DNA from 3 places in the Arminella tumorigenes genome. Region 2 is predicted to be linked to each of the others. Evidence: predicted binding sites of a transcription regulator. Region 2 holds the regulator's gene; each other region holds the start of a gene.
The links. The regulator LexA, encoded in region 2, represses DNA repair genes until DNA is damaged. The targets are predictions, from matches to a motif close to TGTTCNNNNTGTGTTCNG.

Region 1 (6,967 bases), 1.1 Mb from region 2:
CCCGCCCTACATGCTGGGAAGAAAATAACACGTTTTTCCGACGAAATCAAAAATGTCGGAATTCTCACTTCGACAGTTCCCTTAGCCCCAGCCTGATGAGCTTGGCGCTGTCCGCATCTTCGCCCGCCGTCTTCATGGCGGCGGCAACGGCGTTGGCGGCCTGATCGCGCGAGTAGCCGAGATTGGTGAGGGCCGAAACGGCATCCGACACCGGCGCTGCGGCAACGCCCTCGCCGATCTCCTGCTTGAGGCCCATGTTCAGCGCCTCGCCTGCAAACGCCGGAGCCTTGTTCTTCAATTCCAGCACCATGCGCATCGCCACCTTGGGGCCGACACCGGGTGCTCGCGAAATAACGGTCTTGTCCTGTAGGGCAATGGCGTTGGCAAGCTCCGAGGTGGTCAGCGTCGACAGCACCGCCAGCGCCACCTTGGCCCCGACGCCCTGAACGCTCTGCAGCAGAGTGAACCACTCGCGCTCCAGCACGGTGAGGAAGCCGAACAGCTTCAGCTGGTCCTCGCGCACATAAGTTTCGATGAACAGCACGCAGGCCTCGCCAACGCCGCCCAGTCTTGCCAGCGTCCTGCTGGAGCAATAGGCGACATAGCAAACTCCGTGGACATCGACGAGTGCATAGTCCTCGCCGATCTCCTCGATGGTGCCTTTAAGTTTGCCGATCATGGGATATCCATCAGGGTTTGGGGGTGGTCGCGTCTCGAAGCGCTATCCGGCGGCCAGCAGGGCCTGCCGCATGCGGTTGCCACCACGATTATGGGCATGGCATATGGCGATAGCCAGCGCATCGGCGGCATCGTTGCCCTTGAACTCCGCCTTCGGCATCAGGATCTTCAGCATCATGTGAATCTGCTGCTTTTCGCCATGGCCGACCCCTATGACCGCCTTCTTGACCGCGTTCGGGGCATATTCGGCTACTGGGAGACCTGCCCGAGCCGGCACCAGCATGGCGATGCCGCGGGCCTGGCCGAGCTTCAGCGTTGCCACAGCATCCTTATTGACGAAAGTCTGCTCCACCGCCGCCTCATGGGGCTGGTGGGTGTGCACCACATCCGACAGCCCGTCATGAAGCTGGCAAAGCCGCGACGCCAGATCCATGTCGCCATCAGACAGCACCGTGCCCGAGGCAACAAAACGCAATGAGTTGCCGAGCACGTCAATGATGCCCCAGCCCATGCGGCGCAGGCCTGGATCTATGCCGATGATACGAATCGTGTTCTGCATGGTCGTCAACCTACCGTTCATGGCAACCATGTGCCAGAAAAATGTGAACAAAGCGAAAACATCGCGATAATTCATCACGCGTCTTTACGTGTGATTAAGCCATTTTGCGGACTCTTCCCCGATATTGCCTTTGCAGGTGGTTCGGCTGAGTCAGGACCCCAGTTTACATTTGACAGCTTTTTCACTGCACATCGTTTCGCGCCATCGACGAAACGAGAGTTTAGAGGTTACGCCATGTCGCGCCGGTTCCAGTCACTGTCCTTCAAGGTGATCGCCACCTTCCTGCTGCTGACGCTGTTGTCGGTTGCCGTCCTCGACGGCCTCGCCTATATCGCCAGCAACAGGCTTTCGGACGATCAGGCGCTCGAGGCAAAGAAGAGCGTGCTGGTTTTCCGCGGCGACATGTTGCAGGACCAGTTGCAGCAGATCGGCACGCAGGCGGATTCGATTGCCCGCATCGAGGCGGTACAGATGACGATCACCAGCCTTAGAAGCGGCTGGAAAACCATCGAGAAGACCTCCGGCGACGCCCGCGCGGAATTGCAGAAAGTATTTGTCAGCCAGAACCCCAATCCGGCGGACCAGCGTGAAAAGCTTCTGAAGCCCGTCGGCCCCAGCGGGTTCTATTACTCCAGCCACGAGACCGCCCAGACGGAAATCGGCCGTGACCTTCAGGGCTCGCCCTTCAGCGACCTGCTGATTGCCGACATGGATGGCGCGGTAATCTATTCCTACAAAAAGGGCCCCGCCTTCGCAGAAAACCTCAAGAGTCCGGCCTGGATCGCATCGAGCCTCGGGAAAACCTACGCCGATGCTGTCGCAAACGTCGCCAAGGCAACCAGCGACACGGCCCCAAGCGCCTTTTCCGGCCTGCATGTAGACCCCGCGACCCAAAAGGGCGCGGTCTACTTTGCTGTCCCCATCCTCAAGCTTGGCGCGCCCAAGGGCGTGATGATTTTCCAGGTGCGCGACGACATCCTCGCCTCCATCCTGTCCAAGGGCAACGCCGCCACGAGCACGGCCCGATCCGTCGTCGTTTCGGAAGACGGCTCGGTTATCGGCGTCGACGAAGCTGGACACCTCATAGCTGTCGATGGCGCCGCTTATAGTTTTGCGGCTGAGGCATTGGCCGGCAACGATATCAGCGTCGCTGGCCTCATGCGTCCCGATGGTGAGGCGCGCGCCTATGCCCGCCCGATCGCTTTCGCCGGCAAGCATTTCCTGATCGTCGAGAGCCTGCTTAAAAGCGAACTGAATGCCGGGTCGATCGCGGTTGCCAAGTTGCTGACGCTCATCGGCGTCGGCATACTCGTTCTCGTGGCGCTGGCAACAGGCGTTGTGATGAAGCTGCTCTTTGCGCCGCTTGCCCGTCTGGCCGCTGTTACCCGCGATGTCGCGGATGGCAAGCTCGACAGCGAGATCGGCAGTCAGGATCGCAACGACGAGATCGGGACGATGGCGAAGGCCCTTGCACGCTTCCGCCAGTCGCTCGTCGATCAGCGCCTGCTGGAGGCGGCCAGCGCCGAGGCTCGTAGAAACGCGGAAGCCGAGCGCCAGGCAAGGCTGACGGAGCGCGAGTCGGAAGCCCGCGTGCTGCAGGATGTCGTCGAAAACCTGGACGAGGGTCTGCACCATCTGGCCACCGGCGATCTCGCCTACCGCTTCGACACCGCCTTCCCCGTGGAACTCGAAGGCCTGCGCGTCAATTTCAACAAGGCTCTGGCAACGCTTAGCGAGACCATGACGGCGATCGGCGGCAACTCCATGGCTGTCCATTCCGGCTCGGAGGAAATGCGCGGCGGTGCCACCGAGCTTGCCGGCCGCACAGAACGCCAGGCCGCCTCGATCACCGAGACGGCAAGTGCTGTCGGCGCCATCACCGATGCCGTCCGTCTGCAGATCACCCGCGCGGAGCAGGCCGAGCGCATAGCACGCGACGCACAGGCCGAAACGCAAGGGTCGGGTCGCATCATGCGCGAGACGATCGCCGCCATGGAAGCCATCCAGGGCTCGTCGCGACAGATGAACCAGATCATCAGCGTCATCGACGGCATTGCCTTCCAGACCAATCTCCTGGCACTCAATGCCGGCGTCGAAGCGGCCCGTGCGGGTGAAGCTGGCAAAGGCTTTGCAGTCGTCGCCCACGAAGTGCGGGAACTGGCACAGCGCTCGTCCAGCGCCGCCAAGGAGATTGCTGGACTGCTGGCGAAATCGACCGGGGAAGTTGAAAACGGCGTAGCGCTGGTCGAACGCGCCGGCGTCGCACTCGACGGCATCAGCACCCATGTCGAGAACATCAACGTTCAGATCCGCGAAATCATGCGCTCGACGCACGAGGAAGCCGAGACGCTTCGACAGATCAACAGTGCCGTCACCGATCTCGACGCGATGACACAGCAGAACGCCGCGATGGTGGAGGAAACGACCGCCGCAATCCATCGCCTCGCCTCCGAGGCGGGCGAGATGGACAACAGGCTCGGCAATTTCACGCTGACAGATCCCGTACGACGCAAGACCGCCGAGATCCACTTCCTGCACCGCCGCCGCTGAGGCTGCGGGCACGGCTGTTGGATCGGCCACCTTGCCAGCTTGCCACGACGGACCTGGCCTAAAAGCAAAAACACCCACCGTCCGCAGTCGCGGAGGTGGGTGTTGTAGCCCGCTAGCCCATTAAACTAAAACGTCAGGCCGACAGCTTGGCCATGACCTCGTCGGAAACCTCGAAGTTCGAATAGACGGACTGGACGTCATCGTCGTCCTCCAGGCTGTCGATCAGCTTCATCACCGACAGCGCCTTTTCCTCGTCAACAGGCACTGTGTTTTGAGCCTTCCAGACAATCTTGACGGTTTCCGCCTCGCCCAGCGTTGCTTCCAGCGCCTTGGAAACTTCGTTCAGCGCTTCGAAGCCGCAGATGATCGTGTGGCCTTCTTCATCGGTGGCGACGTCGTCGGCGCCGGCCTCGATTGCCGCTTCCATCACCTTGTCTGCATCGCCGACCGCAAGCTTGTAGGTGATTTCGCCGACATGGTCGAAGGAGAAGGAAACCGAGCCTGTTTCGCCAAGCGTGCCACCGGCCTTGGTGAACGTCGAGCGCACGTTCGAGGCGGTGCGGTTGCGGTTGTCGGTCAGCGCTTCGACGATCACTGCAGTGCCGCCGGGGCCGTAGCCTTCGTAGCGGATCTGCTCGTAGTTTTCGCCTTCGCTACCCGATGCCTTCTTGATCGCACGGTCGATGTTGTCCTTCGGCATCGACTGCGCCTTGGCGTTCTGGATAGCGAGACGCAAGGCAGCGTTCATCGTCGGGTCGGGCAGTCCGGCCTTGGCGGCGACGGTGATTTCGCGCGCCAGCTTGGAGAACATTTTCGACCGCACGGAATCCTGGCGACCCTTGCGATGCATGATGTTTTTAAACTGTGAATGGCCAGCCATGGCACCCCTGCTCAGTCTTTTGATGTGAATGGCGCCTTATAGGTGCGAAGCCACACGCATTCAAGCGAAAAGCCCTGCATCGCCGGTGGTTGGCGGAAGGAACAAAGGTGGCCTACCTCACGTTTCAGGACGCATTATCAAAACGAAAGGATTGGCCATGGCCAGCTTCAGCGAAGCACAGGAACATCCGGCAAAGCAGTTGTGGGAGCAGATCGATATGGTGCACGCCGGCATGCTGGGCATCGACGGCATCGACATGCACATGCAGCCTATGGCGCCCCACGCCGATCCGACGACGAACACCATCTGGTTCTACACCAAGACCGATGCCGACATCGTCAAGAGCATCAAGACCGGCGCCCGAGCCCGCTTCTGCGTGGTTGGCAAGGATCACGATTATCATGCCAGCCTCGCCGGCAAGATCGAGGTCCGCGCCGACCAGGCGAAGATCGACGAGTACTGGAGTTCGGTGACCGCAGCTTGGTATCATGACGGCAAGAAGGACCCGACCCTGGCGATGCTTGCGATGCATGTCGAAGATGCGGAACTATGGATCTCGACCGGCAGCAAGCTGAAATTCGGCTGGGAGATCGCCAAGGCCAATCTCGACGATGACAAGATGCCGGACGTCGGCGTCAAGCGTCATCTGACGTTCGCCTGAACGAAAGTAGCCCGGGCGGTCAAAGGACAACCCGGGCTACTTCATGATCTCTTATGGATCAGTTCCAGAACGAGGGAACAGTCTCAGCGAGGCGAGGCCCGATCCGCAACGGCGCGATCTTTTCCGCCAGGCCGGTCGAATCGGAGATTTCCACGCCGACCCCACATATCGTCGCCGGCCCGGATGCGGCTTCGAAGCGGCCTTTCGGCATCTTCGAAATAAACCGGTTGAGCGGCTCTTCTTTTTCCATGCCCAGCGAGGAATCATAGTCGCCACACATGCCGGCATCGGACATGTAGGCGGTTCCGCCGTTAAGGATCTGCGCATCGGCTGTCGGCACATGGGTGTGGGTCCCGACGACGAAGCTGGCGCGGCCATCGACGAAATGGCCGAAGCACTGCTTTTCGCTGGTAGCCTCCGCATGAAAGTCGAAGACGATCGCATCCGCTTGCTCCTTCAGGGGGCAGGCAGCGAGAATGGCTTCAGCCGACTTGAACGGATCGTCAAGTTCGGGATGCATGAACACGCGGCCCATGATGTTGGCGACCAGCACGCGGGCGCCATTGCGCGCATAATAGAGGCCGGAGCCGCGTCCGGGCGTTCCGGCCGGATAATTGGCCGGGCGCAGGAACTGGTCGTGTCGGCCGGCAAAGGAAACCGCTTCCTTCTGGTCCCACACATGATTGCCGGTCGTCACAACGTCGGCGCCGGCATTGATCGTCTCGAGGAAAATTTCTTCGGTGATGCCGAAGCCGCCCGCCGCATTCTCACCGTTGACGATGACAAAATCGAGCTTGAAATCGGACACCAGCCCCGGCAGGCGGTTCCAGACACTCACGCGCCCGGTCTTGCCAACCATGTCACCCAGAAATAGCAGTCTCATTCCACGTCGGTCTCCGGTCAGAAAATGCGAAGGCCGCTTTCGGTCAGAATGGCGTCAAGGGGAACGTCGTGCGGCTCGGCGGGTACTGATGGCACTTCTTGGCAATCGAATGCAATGCCGATCAAGCGACGCGCAAGGCCTTTCCGTCGTAAAAGCGCAATCGCCCTGTCATAATAGCCGCCACCGTAGCCAATCCGCCGTCCGGCAGCGTCGAAGGCCGACAGCGGCACCAGCAGGATTTCCGGTTCGAGCAAGACTGCGGTCTCGTCAGGGCCGAGGGTACCGAAGGCACCGGGAACAAGCGAACGGGCATCTGCCAGTTCGCGAAAGACGATCGTTTCCCTGTCGACAACTACAGGGAGGCAGACCCGCGCGCCCCGCGATCGCAATAGATCGAGCAACGGCCGGATATCAGCCTCGGAGCGGATGGGCAGGAAGCCAGCAATAACTGCTCTCGGCTCGAAGCGGATTTCCGCATCACCACACCGCACCATGGTGGCGCTTTTTTGCGCCCGCAAGTGCCCCGGCAGCGCGTCGCGCGTCGCCAGCCGTTCCTTGCGAATCTGTGCTTTTATCTCACTCGAAGCCATGTCGTCCATCCCGCAAGCCAACGCCACGGGCGTGGCTGCACCCCTCAGGCGCGCACGACCGCCAGTTTTCCGTTGGCGCCGATACGGGCGCGAACATTATCATAATTGGGGATCGTCGCGTGCGGTGTCTCCATCGGGTGGCTATGCGTCGCGGTGATGACCATGA
Region 2 (12,683 bases):
AAGTAAACAGAAATTAACCCGCGCGCTTGCTTGTAGGCTGAAAGCGGGTAAAACGACACACGTGGCCGGAATCGAGTTTGCTCGACATCAGGAACGACTGAGAAAAGGTAAGAAGTACATGAAGGCTGGTTCAAAGTTTTTGAACGCAGTATCGGCGGTTGCGCTGTCTGCTGGTATTGTTGCTTCGGGCGCAGGCGTCCTTACCCTTGCATCCGCCTCTGTCGCGGAAGCAGCCGTCATCCAGAAGGTCGACGTTCGCGGGGCATCCCGCTCTGGCGCGGACGCTGTTCGCGACAACATAACGATCAAGCCCGGTGTTAGTTTCACCAGTTCCGACGTCGATGACTCCGTAAAGCAGCTTTACGCTACGGGTTACTTCTCCGACGTCCACATCAATGTGTCCGGCGGCACGCTCGTCGTTTCCGTCAAGGAAAACCAGATCGTCAACGCGGTGGTTTTCAACGGCAATCGCAAGATCAAGGATGACAAGCTGCAGGGTGTCGTCAAGACGCACGCTTCCGGTCCTTTCGATCAGAACATCGTCAACGACGATATCAAGACCATCAAGGAAGCCTACGCAGTCATCGGTCGCAACGAGGTCACCGTGACGACGCAGATCGTCAATGTGGCTCCTGGTCGCGTCAATATCGCTTTTGTTGTCAACGAAGGCGACCGTACGAAGATCGACAAGATCAACTTCACCGGTAACCAGGCCTATGGCGATGGTCGCCTTGCTTCGGTTATCGCGACGAAGAAGACTAACTTCCTGTCATTCCTGACCCGCAAGGACGTCTACAGCGCTGATAAGCAGCATGCCGACGAAGACACGCTGCGTCAGTTCTATTACAATCATGGCTATGCAGACTTCCGCATCGTGTCCTCGGACGCGACGCTGGACGAGCAGACCAACACCTACACGATGAATTTTGCTCTCGAGGAAGGCCCACGTTACACCTTCGGCGACATCTCCGTCGTGTCGACGGTCGATGGCGTGAATGCCGACGAACTCAAGGGCCTGATCTCCACGTCCGCCGGCGAAGTCTACAACGCCAAGAATATCCAGAAGTCGATCGAGGCGATCTCCAAGCGCGTTGCCGCAGCCGGATATCCCTTCGCCCGCGTTACGCCCCGTGGGACGCGCAACTTCCAGAATAACACGATTGCTGTCGAATATCTGGTTGACCAGGGCGAACGCGCATATGTCGAACGCATCGAGATCCGCGGCAACACCCGGACCCGCGACTACGTTATCCGTCGCGAGTTCGACCTGAACGAAGGCGATGCGTTCAATCAGGAAATGATCACGCGCGCCAAGCGTCGCCTCGATGCTCTGGGCTATTTCACCAACGTCAACATCACGACGGCACCGGGCAGCGCGCCTGACCGCGTCGTCATCGTTGTCAACGTCGTCGATCAGTCTACCGGTTCGTTCGGCGTCGGTGCAGGCTATTCTGTCGGCAACAACGGCGGCATCCTTCTCGAAGCCTCCGTCGAGGAAAAGAACTTCCTCGGTCGCGGCCAGTACATCCGCATCGCTGCGGGTGCCGGCACAGAAGGCTCGCGCACCTATAATATCTCGTTCACCGAGCCTTATTTCCTCGGCTACCGTCTGGCCGCTGGTTTCGATATCTTCAAGAACCAGACGTCGAGCGACGATTACTACGACTACAGCGAAGCGGGCTTCTCACTCCGCGTAACCGCGCCGATCACTGAAGACCTGGCCACCACGCTTCGCTACAACTACAAGCATATAGATTACTCTGGCACCAACGACTGGCAAGATCACCTGTCGAACACGTACCAGAACCTCATCAACGACGGTCCGTGGACTCAGTCGTCGGTGTCGCAGACGTTCACCTACAACACGCTCGACGACCAGAACCTTCCTCGCGACGGTATCATTGCCAAGCTGACACATGAATTTGCAGGCCTCGGCGGCGACTCGAATTTCTACAAGATCAGCGGCAAGGCGCGCTTCGTGAAGACGCTGAGCGACGAAGCCGACATCATCGGATCGCTGACTCTCGGCGCCGGCTATGTGCTGCCAACGAACGGCAAGCTGAACGTATTCGACCAGTTCCAGATCGGCGGTCGTGAAATCCGCGGCTTTGAGAACACAGGTATCGGCGCGCGCACGGCGAATGGCGACAAAGACCCGTTGGGCGGCACCACCTACTTCACAGCTTCTGCTGAAGCCAGTGTTCCAATGCCTGGCGTTCCACAGGACATCGGTCTGCGCGCTGCAGCCTTTGCGGATGCCGGTACCCTCACCGGTAACAAGGTGGATACCTCTGGCGATAGCGTCAACAGCGACAGCTCGATCCGTGCATCGCTCGGCCTCGGCATAATCTGGGCCTCGCCCTTCGGTGTCCTGCGCGTCGACTATGCGCAGCCTGTCATGAAGCAGAGTTACGACAAGGTTCAGCAGTTCCGGTTTGGCATTGCCAACCAGTTCTGATATCGGCAGGCCCAGACCCACGGGTTAGAATACCGTCCTGGAGCTGTTGTTTATGGAACATAACCGTTTTTTCCCGCCCCATGCTGGGGTCAGCCTTCTGGAGCTGGCCAAACATCTTGGGGCGGATGTCGCCGATGAGAAGTCTTCAGACCGTGTCGTTCGCTCTGTAGCGCCTGTGTACCGGGCGGTCGAAGGCGACGTTTGCTATATTCTTTCTCGCAAGAATATGGATGAGTTGAAGACGTGCAACGCCGCCGCCATCATCTGCGATGCGTCGATGCAGTCGATCATTCCGCCGCACGTGCCGATCATACTATCCTCAAAGCCCCATGCTGCCTTCGCGATTGCAGGCGCCTTGCTGCACCCCGCTGCAATGCGTGCTGTAACCGTCGGAACAGCTGAGAGCGGCATCTCGTCGTCCGCATTCGTCGATCCCACCGCAAGGCTCGAGGCCGGCGTGCTGGTCGAGCCGATGGCGGTTGTCGGCGCAAATGCCGAGATCGGCGAGGGGACTCAGATCGGCGCAGGCGCCATTATCGGTGCCGGAGTCAAGATTGGCCGGAATTGCTCGATCAGCGCTGGCGCCAGCGTTCTCTGCGCCTATATCGGCAACAACGTCATCATCCATAACGGCGCGCGCATCGGTCAGGACGGTTTCGGCTATGCGCCAGGTCCGGCCGGCATGCTGAAGATCGTCCAGGTCGGCCGCGTCATCATCCAGGATGACGTCGAAATCGGCGCCAACACGACAATCGACCGGGGCACGATGGACGACACCGTCATCGGCGAAGGAACGAAGATCGACAACCAGGCACAGATCGGCCACAACGTCCGCATAGGACGCCACACGGCGATTGTCAGCCAGGTCGGTATCGCAGGCAGTGCCCGCATCGGCGACGGCGTACAGATAGGCGGACAGGCCGGGGTTGCCGGTCATATCCATGTCGGAGACGGCGCGCAACTTGCTGCCGGCAGCGGCGTTATATTCGATCTGGCGCCGGGTGGTCGCTACGGCGGTGTTCCGGCCCGGCCGATTAAAGATTTTCTGAGGGAGATGGCGGAGACCATGGCCAAGATTGGAAGCCGCAAGAAGGTACGGGATGGCAAGGATGACTGATCAACCCGGGACCGAACTCGGATCGGCCGATATCATCGAGATCATGAAGTTGCTGCCGCATCGCTACCCGTTTCTTCTCGTTGACAAGATCATCGAGATCGACGGCGACAACTCCGCAATCGGCATCAAGAACGTGACCGCCAACGAACCGCATTTCACCGGGCACTTTCCGGATCAGCCGATCATGCCCGGCGTCCTGCTGATCGAGGGCATGGCACAGACGGCCGGCGCGATCTGCGCCCGCAAGGAAGGCCAGAGCGGCAGTCTTGTCTACTTCATGACGATCGACAATGCGCGCTTCCGCAAGCCGGTCGTGCCTGGCGACCGTGTGGAGTTTCACGTTGTGAAACAACGGCAGCGCGGCAATATCTGGAAGTTTCATTGTGATGCAAAGGTTGACGGCAACAAGGTTGCCGAGGCCGATATCGGCGCGATGATCGTGCGCAAGGAAGAATCATGAGCGGCATAGCAAAGAGCGCCACAATCCACCCGATGGCCGTCGTCGAAGATGGCGCTGTGCTGGGCGAAGGCGTCTCTATTGGGCCTTTCTGCTTCGTCGGTCACAAGGTCGTGCTGGGTGACAATGTCCAGCTTCTAAACAATGCTGTCGTCACCGGCCGCACGACCCTCGGCAAAGGCTGCAAAATCTTCCCCATGGCGGTCGTCGGCGGTGATCCGCAGAGCGTCCATCACGGCGGCGAGGACACCAGCCTGACGGTTGGCGAAAACTGCACGATCCGCGAAGGCGTAACGATGAACGCCGGAACCGCCGAGTTTGGCGGAGAGACGATCGTCGGCAACAACAATCTGTTTCTCGCCAATTCGCACGTCGCTCACGATTGCAGGGTGGGCAACGACGTGATCATGTCTAACAACGTCATGCTGGCCGGGCATGTGGTCATCGGCGACCGCGCCATCCTTGGCGGAGGCTGCGCCGTGCACCAGTTCACCCGCATCGGACGCCAGGCGTTCATCGGCGGTCTCTCCGCGGTCAATTACGATGTCATTCCCTACGGCATGTTGAACGGCAACCCGGGGATATTGGGCGGCCTTAACGTTGTCGGCATGACCCGTGCGGGTATCGAGCGGCCCATTATCCATATGGTCCGTCGCGCCTTCAAGGCGGTGTTCGAGGGCGAGGGTTCGATCCGCGAAAATGCGGCTGCAATCCGCACCGAGTTTGCCGATTGCGCCGAAGTGATGGAAATCCTCGACTTTATCGCCGCTGACAGCGACCGCGCCCTTTCGTCGCCGCATCGCGGCAACAAGAACTGACGTGAACGATAGCGGGAACGACGGCAAGGGCCGCCTGGCGATCATCGCCGGCAGCGGCTTTCTGCCAGCTTACCTGGCCGAAGCAGCCCGACAGGCAGGCGAAAACCCTGTAATCGTCGTATTGAAGGACGAGGTTCTCCGCGACTGGAGCGGCTACGACCACGCGCTGCTCGGCGTCGGCGATTTCAAGGGCTTCGAGGCGCTGTTCGATCGCTACGATGTGCGCCGTATCGTGATGTCGGGAAGCGTGGCTCGGCGCCCGGAATGGCGCGAGATCCGGCCAACCTGGCAGTCGATGGTGAAAATGCCGGGCGTCGTCAAGACGCTTCTGTCCGGCGGCGACGATACCGTGCTGAAGATGGTGATCGGCCTGCTCGAGGTCAAAGGCCGCAAGGTCATCGGCGCGCACGACATCGCACCGGATCTGCTGGCAACAACCGGCACGCTTGGCAGCCATGTGCCGTCCGAGGATGACATGCGGGACATAAGACAGGCAGCCAGGGCCGCCGATGCGCTCGGCATGCTGGATGTCGGACAGGGCGCCGTCAGCGTCGGCGGACGCATCGTCGCGCTCGAGGGCGTCGAGGGCACGGACCAGATGATCGAGCGCGTCGCAGGCCTGCGAGCAGCGGGGCGCATATCGCACCGCCGCCGGGGCGTGCTGGTGAAGCTCTGCAAGCCGCAGCAGGACCTGCGTGCCGATCTGCCCTCCATAGGCGTATCGACCATCCTCAACGCCAAGGCTGCTGGCCTTGGTGGCGTCGCTGTCGAGGCCGGGCGTGCGCTTATACTGGAGCGCAAGGCAACCATCGATGCAGCCAACGAAGCCGGCCTGTTTTTGTACGGCATCGACCGCGGCCTGCCTGCCGGAGGCCTCCAGTGAATACATCGCCCCTCAAGGTCGCCATCATTGCCGGTGAAGTCTCCGGCGATCTGCTGGGCGCCGATCTCGTTGCCGCCCTGCGCCTGCAGACGACGCGACCGCTCGAACTCGTCGGCGTCGGTGGCGACGGACTGGAGGCGCAAGGGTTGAAGTCGCTTTACGATTTCTCCGAACTGTCGCTGATGGGGTTCACCCAGGTGATCGCCAAGTTGCCCCGCCTGATTGCCCTTATCGGCGAAACGGCAAAGGCCATCATCACTTCACGGCCCGATGTCCTGATCATCGTCGACAGTCCCGATTTTACCCACCGGGTCGCCAAGCGGGTTCGCAAGGCGCTGCCCGGCTTGCTGATCGTTAATTATGTATGCCCGAGCGTCTGGGCCTGGAAAGAATATCGCGCCACAGCGATGCTTGGCTACGTCGATCACGTGCTGGCCGTCCTGCCGTTCGAGCCGGAAGTCATGAAACGTCTTGGCGGGCCACCGACGACCTATGTCGGTCACCGGCTGGTGACGGATGCCGGTCTAGTCGATGCGCGCCGGCAGCGGGCAGCTCGTCCACCCCTCGATGCGAACGACACGCGGACCATAGTATTATTACCCGGCTCACGGTCGTCCGAAATAAATCACCTGATGCCGTTCTTTCGTCGAACTGTCGATGAACTTAGCCGGCGTAATAAATCCATGCGATTCGTAATGCCGACGGTTGCCCGGCGCGAAGATCTGGTTCGCACGCTGGTTGCCGAATGGGAGATCAAGCCCGAAATAGTCGTCGGGACTGCTGCGAAGTGGCAGGCCTTCGCGATATCGGATGCGGCGATGGCGGCGTCGGGGACGGTGATTCTGGAACTCGGTTTGACGGGCGTGCCGGTCATTTCGACCTACAGCACGGATTTCATCGTCAAGCTGCTGCACAAGCGGATAAAGACCTGGACCGCTGCGCTGCCCAATCTGATTGCCGATTATGTCATCGTGCCGGAGCAGATCAACGAGATGCTTCTGCCTGGCCTGCTGTCCCGCTGGCTGGAGCGCTTGTCGAGCGCCACCCAGCAGCGCCGTGCGATGATCGAGGGTTTCGACCTCGTCTGGCAGCGAATGCAGACCGAGATACCGCCCGGCGAAAAAGCAGCTTCCATCGTGCTTGAACTTCTGGACAACAAAAAACCCGCCCATTCCTGAGCGGGTTTTTTTATGAAGTCGAAGGCGCTTTAGCGGCCGTCGACCGATGTGTAGTCGCGCTTTGGTTCGCCGGTGTAGAGCTGACGAGGACGGCCGATGCGCTGCTGCGGATCTTCGATCATCTCGTTCCACTGGGCGATCCAGCCGACGGTACGCGCGAGTGCGAACAGGACGGTGAACATTTCCGTCGGGAAACCGAGTGCCCGCAGGGTAATGCCCGAATAGAAATCGACGTTCGGATACAGCTTCTTTTCGATAAAGTAGGGGTCGTTCAGAGCGATCTTTTCAAGCTCCAGGGCAACCTGCATCAGCGGATCGCCGGCATTGCCGGTGGCTTCCAGCACTTCATACATCGTCTTCTGCATGATCTTGGCGCGCGGATCGTAGTTCTTGTAGACGCGGTGGCCAAAGCCCATCAGGCGGAAAGGATCGTTCTTGTCCTTGGCGCGGGCGATGTACTCAGGGATACGATCGACGGTGCCGATTTCCTGCAGCATCATCAGTGCAGCTTCGTTGGCGCCGCCATGGGCAGGGCCCCAGAGGCAGGCGATGCCGGCCGCGATACAGGCAAACGGGTTTGCGCCCGAAGAGCCGGCAAGGCGGACCGTCGATGTCGAGGCATTCTGCTCGTGGTCGGCGTGCAGGATGAAGATACGGTCCATGGCGCGGGCGAGAACCGGATTGACTTCGAACTCTTCGCAAGGAACCGCAAAACACATGCGCAGAAAATTCGACGCATAGTCGAGATCGTTCTTCGGATACACGAAAGGCTGGCCGATATGATACTTGTATGCCATCGCGGCAAGCGTCGGCATCTTTGCGATCATCCGAAGGCTCGCCACCATGCGCTGGTGCGGATCCGTGATGTCAGTCGAATCGTGATAGAAGGCCGACAGCGCGCCAACGCAACCGCACATCACAGCCATGGGATGTGCATCGCGACGGAAGCCGGTAAAGAAACGCGTCATCTGTTCATGCACCATAGTGTGGTGAACGACGCGGTCGTCGAAATCCTTCTTCTGCGCAGCTGTCGGCAGTTCGCCGTAGAGAAGCAGGTAGCAGACTTCCAGGAAGTCACCCTTTTCGGCCAGTTGCTCGATAGGGTAGCCGCGATGCAGCAGAACGCCTTCGTCACCGTCGATATAGGTGATCTTGGATTCGCACGATGCGGTAGAGGTGAAGCCCGGGTCGTAGGTGAAGGAAGCGGTATTTTTGTAGAGTGCGCCAATGTCGAGGACGCTCGGGCCGATGGTACCGACCTTCACCGGCAGATCGACAGTCTTATCACCCCAGGTCAGTTTCGCGCTTTGTTCCGTCATGAGAGCCTCCAAGATTTGGCGGGTTGGTGCCTTAAAAAAGCACCAAAGGGTTAAGCGTCTAAAGATTAGCTATATGATCAAGAGGCTAATGCCAAGTTACCCTGACCGGTATTTGTGCATCGCGGTATCAACTTTTGGGCAGCGCCTCCGCCGTGACTGCCATGCCTTTGAAGCACGATCTGCGGCATTCCAGAAGCGACCTTCCCACGACAGCCATTTCAATCGATTTTAGTTGAACTATTCGATCAAAGGTTGCAAAAATACCGGGAGCTTGACGATTGCGGGCGGGGCTGACGGGCGAATGGCAGAGTTGGACGCGCGAGAGAGGCAAGGTCACCGCCAGGCATTTCTTGGCCTCGCCGAGCGTTCGCGCGCCACGGTCAACGCCGTTGCCAAGCTTGCGCGAATGCCTGCCCGCACTCAACACGCCGTGCCGTTGCCAAAGCGCGCTGCCCTTGCGTTCGAGAGGTGGCGAATCGTCACCGCCGGCATGCTTGCAGAAGAAGCAGCCCACGGTCGCGCAACGCTGTTTGCCCCCATCTACATCGGCTGCGGCGCCATAGTCTGGTTCGAGCTTCCGGGCAATCCGCCAGTGACGGGCATTGCGGCGAGCTTCCTCGTGCTTGCCGCCGTCTGCGTCCTGAAACACAATTTAAGCCCGGCGCTCCGGCACCTGTCTTTCGCTGTGGCGCTGGGCCTGCTCGGCATGCTTCTCGCCGAATGCGAGACGTGGCGGGCCTCGACGATCATGCTGGACACCCCGGTGACCACCACCATTACCGGCCAAGTTCAGCGCCGTGAAGTGGACGCCAAGGGGCGGTGGCGCTACGTGCTCGATCTGCTGGCGACAGACGCTCCAGTCGTTCGCCGGCCACCGGAGCAGATATCGGTGCTCGTGCGCGGCCAGGATGTGCCGTTCGAACTCGGAGATGTCGTGGAAGGCAGGGCGCGGTTGAGCCCGCCAGCTGGTCCTGCGCTGCCCGGCCTCCACGATTTTGCCTTCACTGCCTATTTCGAAGGCACCGGCGCCAACGGTTTTTTCTACGGCACGCCGCAACTGATAATGGCCAGCGCCGACGACACCAGCGAGCGAACCACGCTCCAAAAGATCGACCGCTGGCTGACCGGGCTGCGAGGCAGTATCGGCGACCGCATCCGCTCGATCCTGCCAGGCGACACCGGCGCCTTCGCAGCTTCGCTGGTCAACGACGAACGTCGGGCAATTTCGCCGGAAACCACGGATGCCCTAAGGGTTTCCGGTCTCGCCCATATCATCGCCATCTCGGGACTGAACATGGCCTTGTCCGCCGGCATCTTCTATGTCGGCCTCCGGCATGCGCTGAGCCTGTTTCCCGGGCTGGCGCAGGCTTTTCCGACCAAGAAAATTGCAGCTGTCGGTGCGCTGATCACGGTCACCGCCTATTATTTCATTTCCGGCTTCGGTGTATCGGCCGAGCGGGCCTTCATAATGATGGCAATCATGCTGGTCGCGGTGCTGTTCGACAGACCATCCTTCAGCCTGCGAAATGTGGCCCTGTCGGCCATCGCCATCCTGGTGCTCTCGCCGTCGCAGATCCTCGGCCCGAGTTTCCAGATGTCCTATGCGGCCACCATCGCACTTGTTTCAGGCTATTCGCTGTGGAAGCGGCGTCCGCCCCGGGAGCGGCGGTTTGCAGCTTTCCGGGCACCGATGCCGGTGCGGGCGGTCAGCCGCTTTTTCACAGGCATCGCCATGACGTCGTTTATCGGCGGCGCGTCGACGGCGATCTTTTCGATCGAGCATTTTCACAGACTGGCGACCTATGGCCTCGTTGCCAATCTTGCCGCCATGCCGGTGGTGTCATTCATTGTCATGCCGGTCGGCATGCTCGCCATGCTGATGATGCCCTTCGGCCTGGACGGCGTATTCTGGCTTATCACCGGCTGGGGACTCGATATCGTGATGGTCATCGCGAAGACGGTGGCGGCATGGGGCGGCAATGTCCCGTTCGCGCGCCTGCCTGCCGGGCTTTTCCAGACCATCATTGCCGGATTCCTGCTGATGACGGTGCTGCGAACGCCCATGCGCCATGCCGGCGCGCTGCTGATCGCAGCCTCTGTGACTTTTGCCGCCTTGCAGCCTTCTCCCCAGAGATCGGAATTGCTGATTTCAGAGGATGGCGAACTCGTAGCCCTGTTCCGGAAAGGTCGTCTCGAGCGCAACCGCGAACGCCCCCCGGATTTCATCTATCAGCAATGGCAGCGAGCCCTGCCGGTGTCCGAAGATACGCCGCCGCAAATGCTGCCGCCGGACAATTCGACCCCGCCCCACTCCGTTCGTGGCCAGCCCTTGAACCGTATGGATGCGGAGCACCAGGCAACGCTGCGACTGGCAATGGAGACGGCGCTGGACAGTGCCGTCGACGGCGGCTTTGCCTGCCATGGTCGCGATTGGTGCGTTGCCATGCTCGAAACGGGCGCAATGCTCGTGACTATATCCGATGCCGCCTATCTGGGTCCGGCCTGCGATACCGCCGATATCGTCATCACGCCGGTAAGGATTCGCCTCGATCGATGTCGGTCCGGTGCGGCCCTCTATACGGGTGCATCGCTGCGCAAAACAGGCTCCATCGAGGTCGACCTGAGCGCTCCTCAGCCCGAGGTCATCACTGCGTTCAGCGCCCTTGATCGTCCGTGGGAAAGGCATCGAGCCTACGACTGGCGAAAGCCGGCTTTCATCGGTACCGACGCCACGTCACCGGTCAGTGATACCGGCGGATGAGCCCGACAAGCCGCCCCTGGATCTTAACCCTGTCCGGGCCGAAGATGCGGGTCTCGTACGCCGGGTTGGCTGCCTCGAGCGCAATGGAGGCACCCTTGCGTCGAAAGCGCTTGAGCGTTGCCTCCTCGTCATCGACGAGGGCGACGATGATGTCGCCGGGGCTCGCCGTACTGGCATTGCGGATGATGACGGTATCGCCGTCGAAGATGCCGGCCTCGATCATCGAGTCGCCTCGCACTTCGAGCGCGTAATGCTCGCCGGCGCCGACCATGTCGGCGGGAACCATGATGTCGTGGGTATTGTTCTGGATTGCGGCGATGGGAACACCGGCGGCGATGCGGCCCATGACCGGCAGCGAGACTGAGCCGCTGCGGTCCTCGACTGCGGGCTTTGTCGGCGCTGCGGCAATAGCCGGCGTCTTGCCGAGGCTGCCTTCGATGACGCTGGGCGAAAAGCCGCGCCGTGGCTGTGCATTGGGGTTATAGGCCTCTGGAAGCTTGATGACCTCGATAGCGCGTGCCCGGTTCGGCAGGCGGCGGATGAAGCCGCGTTCCTCCAGCGCCGTGATCAGCCGATGGATGCCTGATTTGGACGCAAGGTCCAGCGCATCCTTCATTTCATCGAAAGAAGGCGGGACGCCGGACTCTTTCATTCGTTCGTGAATGAAGAGAAGCAGTTCCTGTTGCTTGCGCGTCAACATCGTTTTTCGTGCTCCAAGTGCGAAACAAAGCCAGAACGGACACTATATGTTCCATATGTGTTCCGCAAGTGACTAAATCTTTGTGAACGCCGTTGGAATAATCGCTTTTTTGGAAGATCATGTCGCGTTGCCGTCGCTGACGGTGTTGCAGGACGGAGTCAAACCATGACAGCAGCCTACCCGATCGACCATCTGGTTCTGCCGACCTGCGATATAGCCTCTGCGCGCCAGCGGCTGAGCAAGCTCGGCTTTACTGTCGCCGCCGATGCACGGCATCCCTTTGGTACTGAAAATGCTTGCGTTTTCTTCGCCGACAAGACCTATCTAGAGCCGCTCGGCATTGCCAGTCTCTCGGAGTGCGAGGCATCTGCGCTGGCCGGCAATGTCTTCGTTGCGCGCGACCAGGCCTTCCGGTTTCGCGTCGGTGACGATGGATTTTCCTCCGTTGCCTTTGCAACCGGCAATGCTGAAAGCGACCAGCAGCGCTTTCGAGACAGCGGGGTCTCGGCCGGGAAGATTCTCGAGTTCGAAAGACCGATGCGCATGCCGGACGGGTCCGAATCGATCGCCGGCTTTCGACTTGCCTTCGCTGCAGATTCGCGTGCCCCGGATTTCTTCGTTTTCACCTGCGAGCGCATCAATGCGATGCCGACGGATCGCAGCGCGCTGGAGAGGCATCCGAACGGCGTGCTCGGCATCTCGCGTCTCGTGCTGTCCTGCGCCAGTCCCAAGGCGTTTTCCGGGCTCATCAGCCAAGTTGGCAATGGTGCCGCAATCGTTCCGCATTCCTTTGGCATCACAGCATCGGCGGCCAATGTCGAAATCGACATCTTGAGCGGCGAGGGGATGGAGGCCTTCTATGAGGCGGCGCCATCTGGTGAGGATGCGGGCCTGCGGGGTCGGGCGATCGTCTTTGCCGTTCGCGATCTTTCCGTGACAGAAGCGCATTTGGCTGGTAACGGCGTGACCTACACGCGCAAGAGCAACACTAT
Region 3 (12,683 bases), on a different replicon from region 2:
GGTCACCGTCTTTCCCCTGATGTCGTTGGCCTCGCAAGAACGCCAGACCTTTTCGGCCAACGGCCTCAGCTCGGCCTTGGCCAGATCGAGATCGTCGATGTCCTCGACGAAGGTATCCTCGGCGCCAACGGATTTCCGGATCCGGTCGGGCCTGACCCGGCGTTCGTCGATGCCACGGGCGATCCCGAAGAAATAGGGCCCGGACTTGCCGAACGTCTGCTGGAGGAAGGCAAGAGACTTCGATTTGAGGTCAAGGCCGGTCTCGATGCCGTGCCGTTTCATGCGCTCGGCCGTCGCCGGCCCGACGCCATGGAATTTCTTGACGGGGAGGGTTTCGACGAAGCCCGGGCCATTCTTCGGCGTGATCACCGCCTGGCCATTCGGCTTGTTCAGGTCGCTTGCCATCTTGGCCAGAAACTTGTTGTAGGAGATGCCAGCGGATGCATTGAGTCCGGTGACAGCCTTGATCTTTGCGCGGATCTCCAGCGCAATGTGCGTGGCGATCTCCATGCCCATCAAGTTTTCGGTCACGTCGAGATAGGCCTCGTCGAGCGACAGGGGCTCGATAAGGGATGTGTACTCAGCAAAGATGTCCCGGATCTGCTGCGACACCTGCCGATAGACCTCGAAGCGTGGCGGCACGAAGATCAGCTCCGGACATTTCCGCCTGGCGGTGACGGACGGCATGGCCGAGTGGACACCGAAGGTTCGCGCTTCGTAACTGGCCGCCGCCACGACGCCCCGGGCCGCCGATCCGCCAACGGCCAGCGGCCGTCCGCGCAGGTCGGGATTGTCGCGCTGCTCGACCGAGGCATAGAAGGCATCCATGTCGACATGAATGATTTTGCGGGTTGGCGGTAGCGTCACGTCGTTCATGGCGGCCATCTGGGCATGTCAGCGAAACAAAAAGAGAACATACCAGCGTCTGGAACGATAGCCAAGACGCCTGATGCTCACCTGCCGGGAAACGAGGAAACCAGTGGGGCCGAGAGACGTTGTGAACGGCGACATCAGCAAGAGGAGATAGCCGCATGGCAGACGACAGCACCCTGACGATCCGAGCCACCTTCGCGACCCGCGCGGCAGCCGATCTGGCGGTCGAGCATCTGGTTCAGCAGCACGGCATCGCAAGGCCGGACATCTTCGTCCAATCCACCACCGCTGACAACACCGTCGGCACCTCGCCATCGGGCGGAGACGTGTCCCACAATGAGGGTGCGCGCGATGACGCGCCGCTTGGCGGCGAGATCGAGGTGTCCGCCGATATTGCCGCCAGCCAAGTTGGCGCTGTCCAACGCAGTCTGGGGGAGGCGGGTGCGATCCGCGTCTCCGGCCGATAGGCACCGCCAAGCCTTTGCACGACAGTGGCGAAGGGGTCTCCCCACCGGGGAGCCACATCGAACCTTCCCCCGAAAGGTAAACCGTGTCCCCGGTCGCATCCATTCCGCGACCGGAGGCAACCGGTGCCTCGTCCAGCTACGCGCCCAGCGATTTTTTTTGTGAGGCCAGACACGGCGCAAACGGGGATACGGCGCTGATTCGGCTCAAGAATCTTCGTCCTTGCTAAAATTGGAGGAGGATATTCCTATTTTATACTGGCTTGACTCTCGTTGCGCGACAGAACAGAACGTGAACTTCAATCGATAAAACGGCATGACGTCGTTCTGATGAGCCCCACGAACCGAGAGGATTGCGTGAACGATGACGGCTGCACGCGCGCACGTCATAGCCGATCTGCGCAGCCGTATCGCCTCCCTTGGGCGTGGCCCGGCGATGCCATTGGAAAGCCTGCCCTTCGGTGTCGCCGAGATCGATGCCGTGCTGCCAGGAGGCGGTCTTGCGCGCGGCGCTCTTCATGAGTTCGCAGGCGGTGGCGTCGGTGCCGTCGATGGAGCCGCCGCCGCCCTGTTCGTTGCCGGGATTGCGGCCCGCACCAAAGGCAAGATCGTCTGGTGTCTGACGCGTCCAGACCTGTTTTTCCCGGCGCTGGCCCAAGCGGGCCTCGATGCGAACCGCGTCATCTTCGTCGAGGGCGATCGGCAGGAGGACGTGCTTGCCTCCATGGAGGAGGCCTTGTCCTATGGCGGCCTCGGCGCGGTCGTGGGCGAGCTCGTGCGACTGCCGATGCTGGAAAGCCGGCGCCTGCAGCTTGCCGCCGAACAAAAGGGGACCTTGGCCCTCGTCGTTCGCAGATGGCGCCGCCAGACGGAAGCCAACGACTTCGGTCAACCGACCGCTTCGGTCACGCGGTGGCGCGTGAGCGTGCTGCCGTCGGTGGCCTTGCCCGTGCCCGGCGTCGGGCGGGCAACCTGGTTGCTGGAGCTGATGAGATCGCGGGCCGGCGCCTGTGCCGAGTTTATCGTTGGAGCGTGTGATGACCAGGGTCGTATCGATCTACCTTCCGGATCTGTCGACGGATCGCATTCGTCGCGCCGCCGATCCGGCCATTCCGGTTGACCAGGCCATTGCCGTGATTGCAAAAAGCGGATCGAAACGCTGGGTGTCGGCGGCCGACGATCCCGCCAGAAAAGCAGGTGTGCGCATCGGCATGGCGGCTGCAAAAGCCCAGGCCCTGTTCCAGGGACTGCTGATGATCGACGCGGACCTGCAGGCCGATGCTGCGGCTCTTGAGCGGATCGCGTTGTGGGCTTTGACCCAGTATTCGCCTATCGTTGCCGTCGACGCTCCCAACGGCATCGTCATGGACACGGAGGGCGCCGACCATCTCAAGGGTGGGGAGCGCGCCATGCTGACGGGCATCGCCAATCGGTTCGCCGCCAAGGGTCTGACAACGCGTGTCGCCATTGCCGACACATGGGGCGCTGCGCACGCCTGCGCACGGGCGATCAAAAGAGAGACGGTCATCATACCCAGAGGCGAGACCGTGCGCGCCGTCGAGCGCTTGCCCATAGCGCTGCTGCGACTGCCTGACAAGACCGTCAGCGATCTCAGGACCCTTGGCTTTCGCACGATCGGGGAGCTCTCAGCGACGCCGCGCGCGCCGCTGACGCTTCGCTTCGGACCCGAGATCGGGCGACGGCTCGACCAGATGGTCGGTCGTGCCCGCGAGCCGATCGAGCCCATAAGAAGCCCTGGGCAGATTGCGGTCGCTCGCTCTTTCCAGGACCCGATCGGTGCGGCCGAGACGATCGATAAATATGTCGGGCGCCTGGTCGTCGAGCTCTGCGCCGAACTCCAAAGACAAGGGCTGGGGGTCCGGCGTGCCGACCTGATCATCGACACGGTCGACAATACCCGCCAGGCCATTCGTGCCGGAACGGCAAAGCCTGCAAGGGACGTGGCCTGGCTCACCAAGCTGTTCAAGGACCGCACCGAAAGGATCGATCCAGGTTTCGGCATCGAGAGGCTGACCCTGGTCGCCGTCCTGTCGCAGCCGCTCGGCGAGACCCAGACGACATCGTGGTTCATCGAGGATGGTGTCCAGGATATCACGCCGCTTGTGGACATCTTCGGCAACCGCGGCCAGCGGGTTTACCGCCTGGCACCGGTGGCCTCCGATGTCCCGGAGCGCAGCGTCCGGCGAATTGCTGCCACCGCTGACGATATCGACGTCTTCTGGTCGCATCATTGGCCGCGTCCGGTCCGTCTGCTTGCCCATCCGGAGGAGGTCGAGGTGATCGCGCTGCTTCCCGACCATCCGCCGGTGTCGGTCACGTGGCGGGGCAAGCGCCGGCGGGTCAGACGCGCCGATGGGCCCGAGCGCATCTTCGGCGAATGGTGGCAGCGCACGTCCGAATGGGCGGCGGTTCGCGACTACTTCATCGTTGAGGACGACGCAGGCGAGCGCCTCTGGATTTTCCGCTCCGGCGATGGTGTCGATGGCGGGACCGGATCCCACACCTGGTTTGTCCACGGAATTTTTGCATGAGATATGCCGAGCTTCAGGTCACCACACAGTTCAGTTTTTTAAGGGGCGCAAGTTCGGCCCAGGAGCTGTTTGCAACCGCGAAGGCGCTGGGTATCGATGCGATCGGGGTCGTCGATCGCAACTCGCTTGCCGGGATCGTCCGGGCTCTCGAGGCCTCGCGCGAAACAGGCGTGCGCCTGGTGGTCGGATGTCGCCTCGATCTGGCGGACGGCATGTCGATCCTGGTTTATCCGACCGACCGCGCTGCCTATTCCCGGCTAACCCGGCTGATCACGCTGGGGAAGGCAAGGGGCGGGAAGAACAACTGCATTCTGCATCTGGACGACGTCGCGATCTATGCGGATGGCCTGCTCGGTGTCCTGATCCCGGACATCACCGACGATATCTGCGCGGTCCAACTCCGCAGGTTGACCGAGGTCTTTGGAGATCGTTCCTATCTGTCACTGTCGCTGAGACGCCGCCCCAACGACCAGCTGCGGCTTCATGATCTGTCGAATATGGCCGCGCGGCTCAAGGTCAAGACCGTCGTCACCAATGACGTGCTGTTTCACGAGCCAGAGAGGCGTCAGTTGCAGGACATTGTCACCTGCATTCGCAACAATACGACGATCGACGAGGTCGGTTTCGAACGCGAGCGTCACGCCGACAGGTATCTCAAGCCGCCCGAGGAAATGGAGCGTCTGTTTCCTCGCTATCCAGAAGCGCTACGGCGAACCATGGAGATCGTCGATCGCTGCAAATTCTCGCTCGAGGAATTGACCTACCAGTATCCGGAAGAAGCCATCGTTCCTGGAAAATCGGCCCAGGAGTCCCTCGAACACTATGTCTGGCAATGTGTGCCGGATCGCTATCCGGAAGGCCTGCCGCCAAAAACGCTGCAGATCGTCCGGCATGAGCTCGACCTGATCCAGAAGATGAAATACGCGCCTTACTTTCTCACCGTGTTTTCGATCGTGCGGTTTGCACGGGGCCAAGGCATCCTCTGCCAGGGACGCGGCTCGGCTGCGAACTCGGCCGTCTGCTACATTCTTGGCGTCACCTCGATCGATCCAGAAACGAACGATCTCCTGTTCGAGCGCTTCGTCAGCCAGGAGCGGGACGAGCCGCCGGACATCGATGTCGATTTCGAGCACCAGCGGCGCGAGGAAGTCATCCAGTGGATCTACAGGACCTACGGCCGGGAAAAGGCTGCCCTTTGCGCGACCGTGACGCGCTATCGCGCCAAGGGCGCCATCCGTGACGTCGGCAAGGCGCTGGGCCTGCCGGAAGATTTGATCAAGGCGTTGTCGTCGGGCATGTGGTCGTGGTCGGAAGAGGTGAGCTCCCGTAACGTGAAAGAGCTCAATCTCAATCCCGACGATCGTCGGCTGGTCCTGACGCTGCAGCTGGCCCAGCAACTGATGGGCGCACCCCGTCATCTCGGGCAGCATCCCGGCGGCTTTGTTCTAACGCGGGACCGTCTCGATGATCTCGTTCCCATCGAGCCGGCCAGCATGAAAGACAGGCAGATCATCGAGTGGGACAAGGACGATGTCGAAGCCCTGAAAATGATGAAGGTGGACGTTCTGGCGCTGGGCATGCTGACCTGCATGTCCAAGGCGTTCGACCTGATCCGCGAGCACAAGGACGAAGACCTGGATTTGTCCAAAATTCCTCAGGAGGATCAGGCGACCTATGCGATGATCCGCAAGACCGACACGCTGGGGACGTTCCAGATCGAGAGCCGGGCGCAAATGGCGATGCTGCCGCGTCTGAAGCCCAGGACATTTTACGATTTGGTTGTCCAGGTTGCGATCGTCCGCCCGGGACCAATCCAGGGCGACATGGTGCATCCGTACCTGCGCCGGCGTGAGGGCAAGGAGAAGGTCGAGTATCCCACCCCGGAACTGGAAGCCGTGCTTGGGAAGACGCTGGGCGTGCCGCTTTTTCAGGAATCGGCGATGCGGGTCGCGATGGTCTGTGCCGGTTTTACCGGCGGAGAGGCCGACCAATTGCGCAAGAGCATGGCGACCTTCAAGTTCAGCGGGGGCGTGTCGCGGTTCAAGGATAAACTGGTCTCGGGTATGGTGCGAAACGGCTATACCGCCGCGTTCGCCGAAAAGACCTTCAGTCAGCTCGAGGGGTTCGGCTCCTATGGCTTTCCGGAATCCCACGCGGCTTCCTTCGCGCTGATCGCCTATGCGTCCAATTTTGTGAAGTGCCACTTCCCGGACGTCTTTTGCGCGGCCCTGTTGAACAGTCAGCCCATGGGCTTTTATGCGCCCGCCCAGATCGTCGGCTGTGCCCGCGCCCATGGCGTCGAGATCCGCCCCGTCTGTATCAACCAATCCCGTTGGGATTGCACGCTGGAGCGGATCGGCAGTACCGAGCGCCATGCTGTCCGGCTGGGCATGCGGATGGTGAGAGGTCTCGCCGTCTCGGACGCCGCCCGGATTGTCGCCGCGCGAATGAACAGTGAATTTGCTTCCGTCGATGACATGTGGCGCCGGTCGGGTGTTCCGGCTGCCTCGCTGGTCGAACTTGCGGAGGCAGATGCGTTTCGGCCGGCCCTGAAGCTCGAGAGACGCGACGCCCTTTGGGCGATCAAGGCGCTGCGCGACGAGCCGCTGCCTTTGTTTGCCGCTGCTGCCGATCGCGAGATGCAAACGATCGCCGAGCAGCGGGAGCCCGAGGTCGCGCTCAGGCAGATGACCGAAGGCCATAATGTGGTGGAGGACTATGGCCATACCGGGCTCACGCTTCGCGACCACCCGATCGCCTTCCTGCGAACCGATCTGGCAAAGCGCAGCATCGTGACCTGCGAGGAGGCCATGACGGCACGGGATGGTCGATGGGTCCTGACGGCAGGCCTGGTTCTTGTGCGGCAGAAGCCGGGCTCCGCGAAAGGTGTGATGTTCATCACGATCGAGGATGAAACCGGACCTGCGAACATCGTGGTCTGGCCAAAGCTGTTTGAAAGGCGGCGTCGGGTTGTGCTGGGAGCCTCGATGATGGCGATCAACGGCAAAATCCAGCGGGAAGGCGATGTCGTCCATCTCGTCGCCCAGCAGCTGTTCGACCTGTCAGGCGATCTGTCCGGCCTTGCAGACCGGGAGATCGCGTTCAATTTGCCGGCGGGCCGGGGAGACGAGTTTGCCCATGGCTCTGCCGGAGGTGGAGACGCAAGAGATCGGGCACCGTCGCCCAGACCGCGGGACATTTTTGTGCGCTCCTTCCGAGTTCGGCATGACGAGTTCCATGCCGAGCCCGATCCTCAGCGGAGCCCACTCCCAAAAGTCCGTGCGGAAGGCAAATGACCCGTCTCGGATCGATCCTATGAGGTGAAGTGTTGGCGTGCGACTATGTCCGCCATACAGGAACGGTCGACCTGATCGGTCGATATGACGCGGCGCACCATCACAGATATATGATGGTGGACGATGAAGGCATGCGACGACGCCCCTATTTGTCGCCGCCCACAGCGCAAGCTTAAAAGGCACGGGCGCCGTGTGAGCACTTTTGCGCCCAGATCTTTGCCAACGAAGCGGAGCCGACCATGCCAAGCCCCATCGATCTGGAACAGTCCCGCCGCGACCTCCTCATTTCGTCTACCGCGACCGTGGTGGGGTCCGGGATAGCGGGCAAGGCAATGGCAACTGAATGGCGGGGAGCGAAGCGACCTTCACATCTAAGGTCTCGCTGACTGTAAACGGAGACCGTCACGAACTCGACGTCGACCGTCTGTCATTACTTGGCAACCTTACGGCCCTCAAGTGAATTGAATAGTTCGTCGGCGGTAAGTCAGCGCGTGCACGCGTTAAAAGTTTTTGAACACCAAACATGGAAAACCGGCGCGCTCGACAATTTTGCAGGTGTCTTCCGCATCTCTACGCTGTGTCCTTCCTATTCGAGCAGAATAACGGGGTCTATATCCAAAATCCCGATCAATCTTGCGCAGAATTATGGGTGCCTCCGTGTTTAAAGGGGCCGGCAACCTGGCAGATACACGTGCAAACAGCGTCCGTGCAGTCACACTGCTTGCTGCTGCTGCCAATTGTGCTCCCCATGGCGTCCAAACACCTTCAGACTGCTCTGCCGGCTCCACGAGCCGTCGTGTGGCAGCAAGGGCGACGCAGGCATCCATGAACGCCCTGTGTTCGTCAAGTGGCGGAAGGGCGAGGTCGCTCGGTGAGCGCCTCCACTCGTCGACGGTGTGCCCCGTGATCCCGAAAACATAGTTCCTGGACTCCGACGGTAAGTCTCCAACAAGCATGAATGTCGAAACGCGCTGCTCGCCAGCATTGTAGGCTGCAGCTGCGAGCCCAAGATTGCCGAAGCGGGTCCGGAGCTTCATCAGATATTGCGATGATGCCCGGAGGGCTTCCAAGAGATCAAAGCTGTCTTTGAGGCCACGAAGCGCTGCGGTGGCTGGCATGAACTGCGCTATGCCCTGAGCACCCTTTGGGCTGATTGCTTCCGCCCTAAAACGGCTTTCACGCCATATCAGACGTGCAAAGAAGTCAGGGGGTAGCTGGCTTCTCGTCGCAAACTTTTCCAACGCGCTGCAAATGTCGCGGTTCAAGCTCCCGGCATGAATGCAAAGTGCCCGACCTGGGGCGTCAGTCATCGAATAGAGACAAGCCGGGCTCGCTCTGCCTCCACGCGCACCGACTGTGGACATCGGAATCAAAAGGAAGATCGTCAGGGATATAAGAGCGGTTGGGGCGATGCACCTTATCAAGCGAAGCTCCCCGACCCTTGGGCCGCTTTTCGACGATGGGTCTGCGGTTGGAACCCAGACCTTAGCTCCCCGTCATAGTCCACGCTTACCGGAAATAACGCAAAGGCGAATACGACGTGAGCGCTCAGAAGCCTCTCACCGCGCAATCTTCTTTCCCGCAAGCAAAACAGCGAAGCTTGTGGTTGACACCTGTCAGACTGATAGATGGCTGCTTCTATGTGGCTTCTTGAAGGGCAGAATATTGCTCTCCTCGAAGTCGTCGACCAATGGTACCAGTCTCGGCGCGAAAACCGCCAGCAGAACAAACATCGATGAAGCTGCGGCGGGAATACAAAGTAGTGCGATCATCGCTAACCCTAAAGATGTTCTACAAAACGGCTAGGCAAGCGATAGGTCTTGAAACTTGCGCCAAGCCGCACAGAAAGACATCTGGCCCGATGTCGCTCAATCGACGTCCCGTGAAAGGGCGAGTGCATCGAAAATGCCAAGACAGTATGAGATCGAGCAGGCCTCTCCAGACGAACGAGCCTCCTCCTCGCTACGCACTCCAAGAGGTGCCAAAGCCAGCACTCGTTGCCGCCCACAGGTCGCGTCGTTTTGCGCGGCGCGCGGCCACCGTCCCTGCCAGAAGCTGGCCGAAACTCCGCTGCTCGCACCATCTGAAAATCAAAAAAATATATTATCGACTGAAGTATTGGTCCTCTATTGAGGTCAGAGGCAAGGCATCGATGTCGGGAAAAAGGCGTTGCCTATCATTTTGCAACATATCTGAAGTAAGCGTTGTTGCCGCGAGGTCCGCGTATTGATTAATTAACCTTACCCGCTTACACTAATTCAACTGATATGCTTGTGCATCGGCAAAATAGTCCTTAGTGCACGTGGCAGAAAATGTCGGAAAAGCTACCCATCTGTTGTATGCAGGAATGTGTTTTGGATGAACTGGCGCAAGGGTTGTACGTAGCGTCCCGCAACTCGCGGCAAAGCCAAGTGGCTGTCCGTGTTTTTGCGTTCACCCAGGGAGCTGCCAGTTGGGACGCTTTCGCTCAAAGATGCGAAGCGTCTTTCCGTTGCGCTTATCATGCATCCCGGATGTGGCAGATCGACTACAACCCGTTGATGAGGCTGGTGCGGCTCGAGATTGTATTGTGTACCGGCAATGAGCAGGTGAAAATTGGTCAATGTGCGATCGGAATTCGTAAGAGCGACCATGTGTTCTGCGACGCCATTCAAGTGCTCCCGGACTATCGGCATCTTTGGTCGTTGTCGATGCGGGCGGTGCTTAGCCATCTGGGAGAGGGATACTATCGCTATGGATCTGACTGGTGCCTGGATAGATGCCGATCTGCGGAGCTCCACGCGCTCGCCGGAGTGTCTGTCATATCGACAGCGGCCGTCGATATGATTGCGATTGATTTCAAGCAGTGGGAGAGTTTTGAGGCTTTTTACAAAGGGGTCAGCAAAAATGCCCGACGAAATGTCCAGAAAGCCGAACGGTCCTATCCAGGTCTTGATTTTGTAATCCGTCGTAAATGGCCGATTTTCTGGGACATCGTTCCACTGGAGCTCTCTAGACTTCGCCTTTTTAAAAAGAAACGCATTTTGACGTCACGGCCAGGCCTGATCATTCGGTCGTTGAGCCGGGTCCTTGCAACCTTCAGGTTTAGCTTCACGGCTCGAAACGTTAGTGGTGACAGGGCGTTGGCTCGCTTTATGGGAATCACGTTTGGACGGATCATGTTCTTCATGGAGGCAGCAGCGGCAGAGGATGTGGTCACTGGTGCAGCGTCGCACCTTCTGAAGTGTATGATAGAAACAGCTTACATGCAGACGACTGGTCGCGGCATGTTCGTGTTTGGACCGGACAATCACGAAAACGATGCCGACCCCGTGTGGCAAGGACTTGCGCGTTCGAGGCTGCAATGGCAAGCCAAGTCGTATCCGATCTCGGTCATTCAGTTCTCGGTAGAAAGCCAAGCCTAGGAAAATGGCCCCATGTCGACAAAACTCGCCTGATAATGGAGTGCGTCAGCAACCGTCGATCTGCCGAGCATTGTGAATAGTCTTGCTGCTTAACTGCACCCGGCAACGCAATTAAAATGCCCCAAAGTGCAATACCAACTGTTCTTTAGAGTCGGACTCGAAAAGGCTTCAATGATATCGATACCTTGCGAGCCGCCGGGTTATCAGGCGAATGTGGGCGATCATAATCCATGCCTCTGAGGAGGCGATGGATTTTTCGACGTCCTTTGCTAGCCTGCGGCATCTGCCAAGCCACGCGAAGGTCCGCTCGACGACCCAGCGTCGTGGCAGAACTTCAAAGCCTTTCGCTTTGTCCGAGCGCTTGATGATCTCGACCGTCCAGCGTCCGATCTTCTTCAATCGCCGCTTCAACTTATCGCCTGCATAGCCGCCATCAGCGAAGACATGCAGCAACCATGGCCACCTGTGGCGGATGGATTTCAGAAGATCAGGAGCACCATCGCGATCCTGGATGTCGGCGCTGTGCACCATGAGACCGACCATCAGGCCAAGCGTATCGACGATGATATGGCGCTTTCTCCCTTTCGTCTTCTTACCTGCATCATAGCCTCGTATGCCACCGCTTTCCGTAGTTTTCACGCTCTGACTATCGATCACACCAGCCGTCGGACTTGCCTCTCTGCCCTCCAACTCGCGTGCCTCCATCACGAGATGATGGTTGATGCGTGTCCAAAGTCCCAGTGCCCGCCATTCATAAAAATAGCGCTGGACCGTTGAACAGGGCGGAAAATCCTTCGGCAGCATCCGCCACTGGCAACCGGTGGTGGCGATGTAAAGCAGAGCATTTACGACCTCGCGCAAATCAGTGGTGCGAGGTCGACCCAAGCGGCGGGGCATCGGCAAAAAAGGCGCAACCAGTTCCCATTCCCGATCCGTCATGTCACTTGCATAGCGAGCCGTTCGCCGGGCATATTGCCGACGGGTGATTTCAGTCCAGGCCATCGTGAACTCCATCGAATCTTTGCAAATCCGAAGGAATCATAACCTGTTGAAATCACCCACCTCTTTTTGAGGCAGCCAATTAGAGAGATTCAAACCGACGTTGCATTTTTGCCAATGGAATAAAGCAAGTAAGTGCCCCAGCGGTGCAGGGTCCCCAAAAAAGCAAGCTTCCACCTAAGCCATAAGCATACAAACTGAAATAAAGAAAAAAGAAGGTAGCAGACGCAATAGACGTTCGCATGATGATCGCGCCAGGGTCTCCACCACACAGGCTAATGAGGTCGTCAACCTCCAATGTTGAGAGATTATGCCTGTTCATAAAACTATCTATTCCAGAGTTTCGAAGTTACAGGTTCAAACATGCGGTCCCGAAGTAAAGGTATACACTTTTCGCGTGATTTGATGGACGTTGCCACTTCAGCAAATTGATCGGCCGAGCTTCTATAGTCAATAGGCATCAGCGCTCTCTGCTCTGTCTAAGAAACAAAAATTTCATATGTCGACTTTCGCATTTGTCTATTGCCTTGTAAATACTTCTATATGTCGGAAGAATGTATTACCCCATTTTTTAATAAGAAATTAAGCTTGAAATATTGAGGCCGTGCGATAGTATGATCTCCAATGTTGTGCCATTATTATTTGGTCGGAGGTTTGTATGGCTCCTGTATTGGCACCTACACTGGCCGTGGTGCGCTGCGGAGATCAAAGTCTTCATCACAGTTGGTGCGGAGAAGGGCGGCAATTCGATGTGGCGGTAAGTTACTTCGGATCGGACGAAATAAAGCGATTTCCAGAGGCCAATTATGTGCATCGCGGCAAGGGCGGGAAGTGGGACGGAATCTATGGCTTTTTTAAAGAGCACCCTGAAGCGCTGGAGAACTATGACTATTTCTGGTTTCCTGACGACGATATCAGGGCCACGACCAGTGATATAAATCGACTGTTCGCTGCGGGACGGGGTCATGGCCTCTTGGTGTATCAGCCGTCATTAGATCGCGATTCCTATTATTCTCATCTGATCACGCTCCAGCACCCGAGCTTTGACCTGCGGTATAGCAACTTCGTTGAGATTATGGTGCCGGTGCTCAGCCG

Region 1: a site for LexA is predicted at 1,281-1,298, ahead of ruvC (crossover junction endodeoxyribonuclease RuvC). Genes of this name have one in related genera too.
Region 3: a site for LexA is predicted at 899-916, ahead of dinB (DNA polymerase IV). Genes of this name have one in related genera too.

What each region holds. Positions count from the first base shown of each region.
Region 1 covers NZ_CP117255.1:2,379,078-2,386,044, forward strand. The annotation lists gene ruvA (Holliday junction branch migration protein RuvA) at 65-679, opposite strand; gene ruvC (crossover junction endodeoxyribonuclease RuvC) at 722-1,237, opposite strand; gene PR017_RS11675 (methyl-accepting chemotaxis protein) at 1,472-3,787, shown strand; gene PR017_RS11680 (YebC/PmpR family DNA-binding transcriptional regulator) at 3,921-4,667, opposite strand; gene PR017_RS11685 (pyridoxamine 5'-phosphate oxidase family protein) at 4,825-5,328, shown strand; gene PR017_RS11690 (TIGR00282 family metallophosphoesterase) at 5,387-6,211, opposite strand; gene PR017_RS11695 (5-formyltetrahydrofolate cyclo-ligase) at 6,229-6,801, opposite strand; gene PR017_RS11700 (HAD-IA family hydrolase) at 6,846-6,967, opposite strand, start outside.
Region 2 covers NZ_CP117255.1:1,233,559-1,246,241, forward strand. The annotation lists gene bamA (outer membrane protein assembly factor BamA) at 119-2,458, shown strand; gene lpxD (UDP-3-O-(3-hydroxymyristoyl)glucosamine N-acyltransferase) at 2,511-3,575, shown strand; gene fabZ (3-hydroxyacyl-ACP dehydratase FabZ) at 3,568-4,035, shown strand; gene lpxA (acyl-ACP--UDP-N-acetylglucosamine O-acyltransferase) at 4,032-4,850, shown strand; gene PR017_RS06215 (LpxI family protein) at 4,852-5,733, shown strand; gene lpxB (lipid-A-disaccharide synthase) at 5,730-6,911, shown strand; gene gltA (citrate synthase) at 6,941-8,230, opposite strand; gene PR017_RS06230 (ComEC/Rec2 family competence protein) at 8,532-10,991, shown strand; gene lexA (transcriptional repressor LexA) at 10,972-11,691, opposite strand; gene PR017_RS06240 (VOC family protein) at 11,857-12,683, shown strand, end outside.
Region 3 covers NZ_CP117256.1:694,325-707,007, reverse strand. The annotation lists gene dinB (DNA polymerase IV) at 1-876, opposite strand, end outside; gene PR017_RS21015 (hypothetical protein) at 1,032-1,340, shown strand; gene PR017_RS21010 (ImuA family protein) at 1,702-2,457, shown strand; gene PR017_RS21005 (Y-family DNA polymerase) at 2,375-3,889, shown strand; gene PR017_RS21000 (error-prone DNA polymerase) at 3,886-7,185, shown strand; gene PR017_RS20995 (lytic transglycosylase domain-containing protein) at 7,686-8,495, opposite strand; gene PR017_RS20990 (hypothetical protein) at 9,540-10,589, shown strand; gene PR017_RS20985 (IS5 family transposase) at 10,758-11,591, opposite strand; gene PR017_RS20980 (DUF707 domain-containing protein) at 12,247-12,683, shown strand, end outside.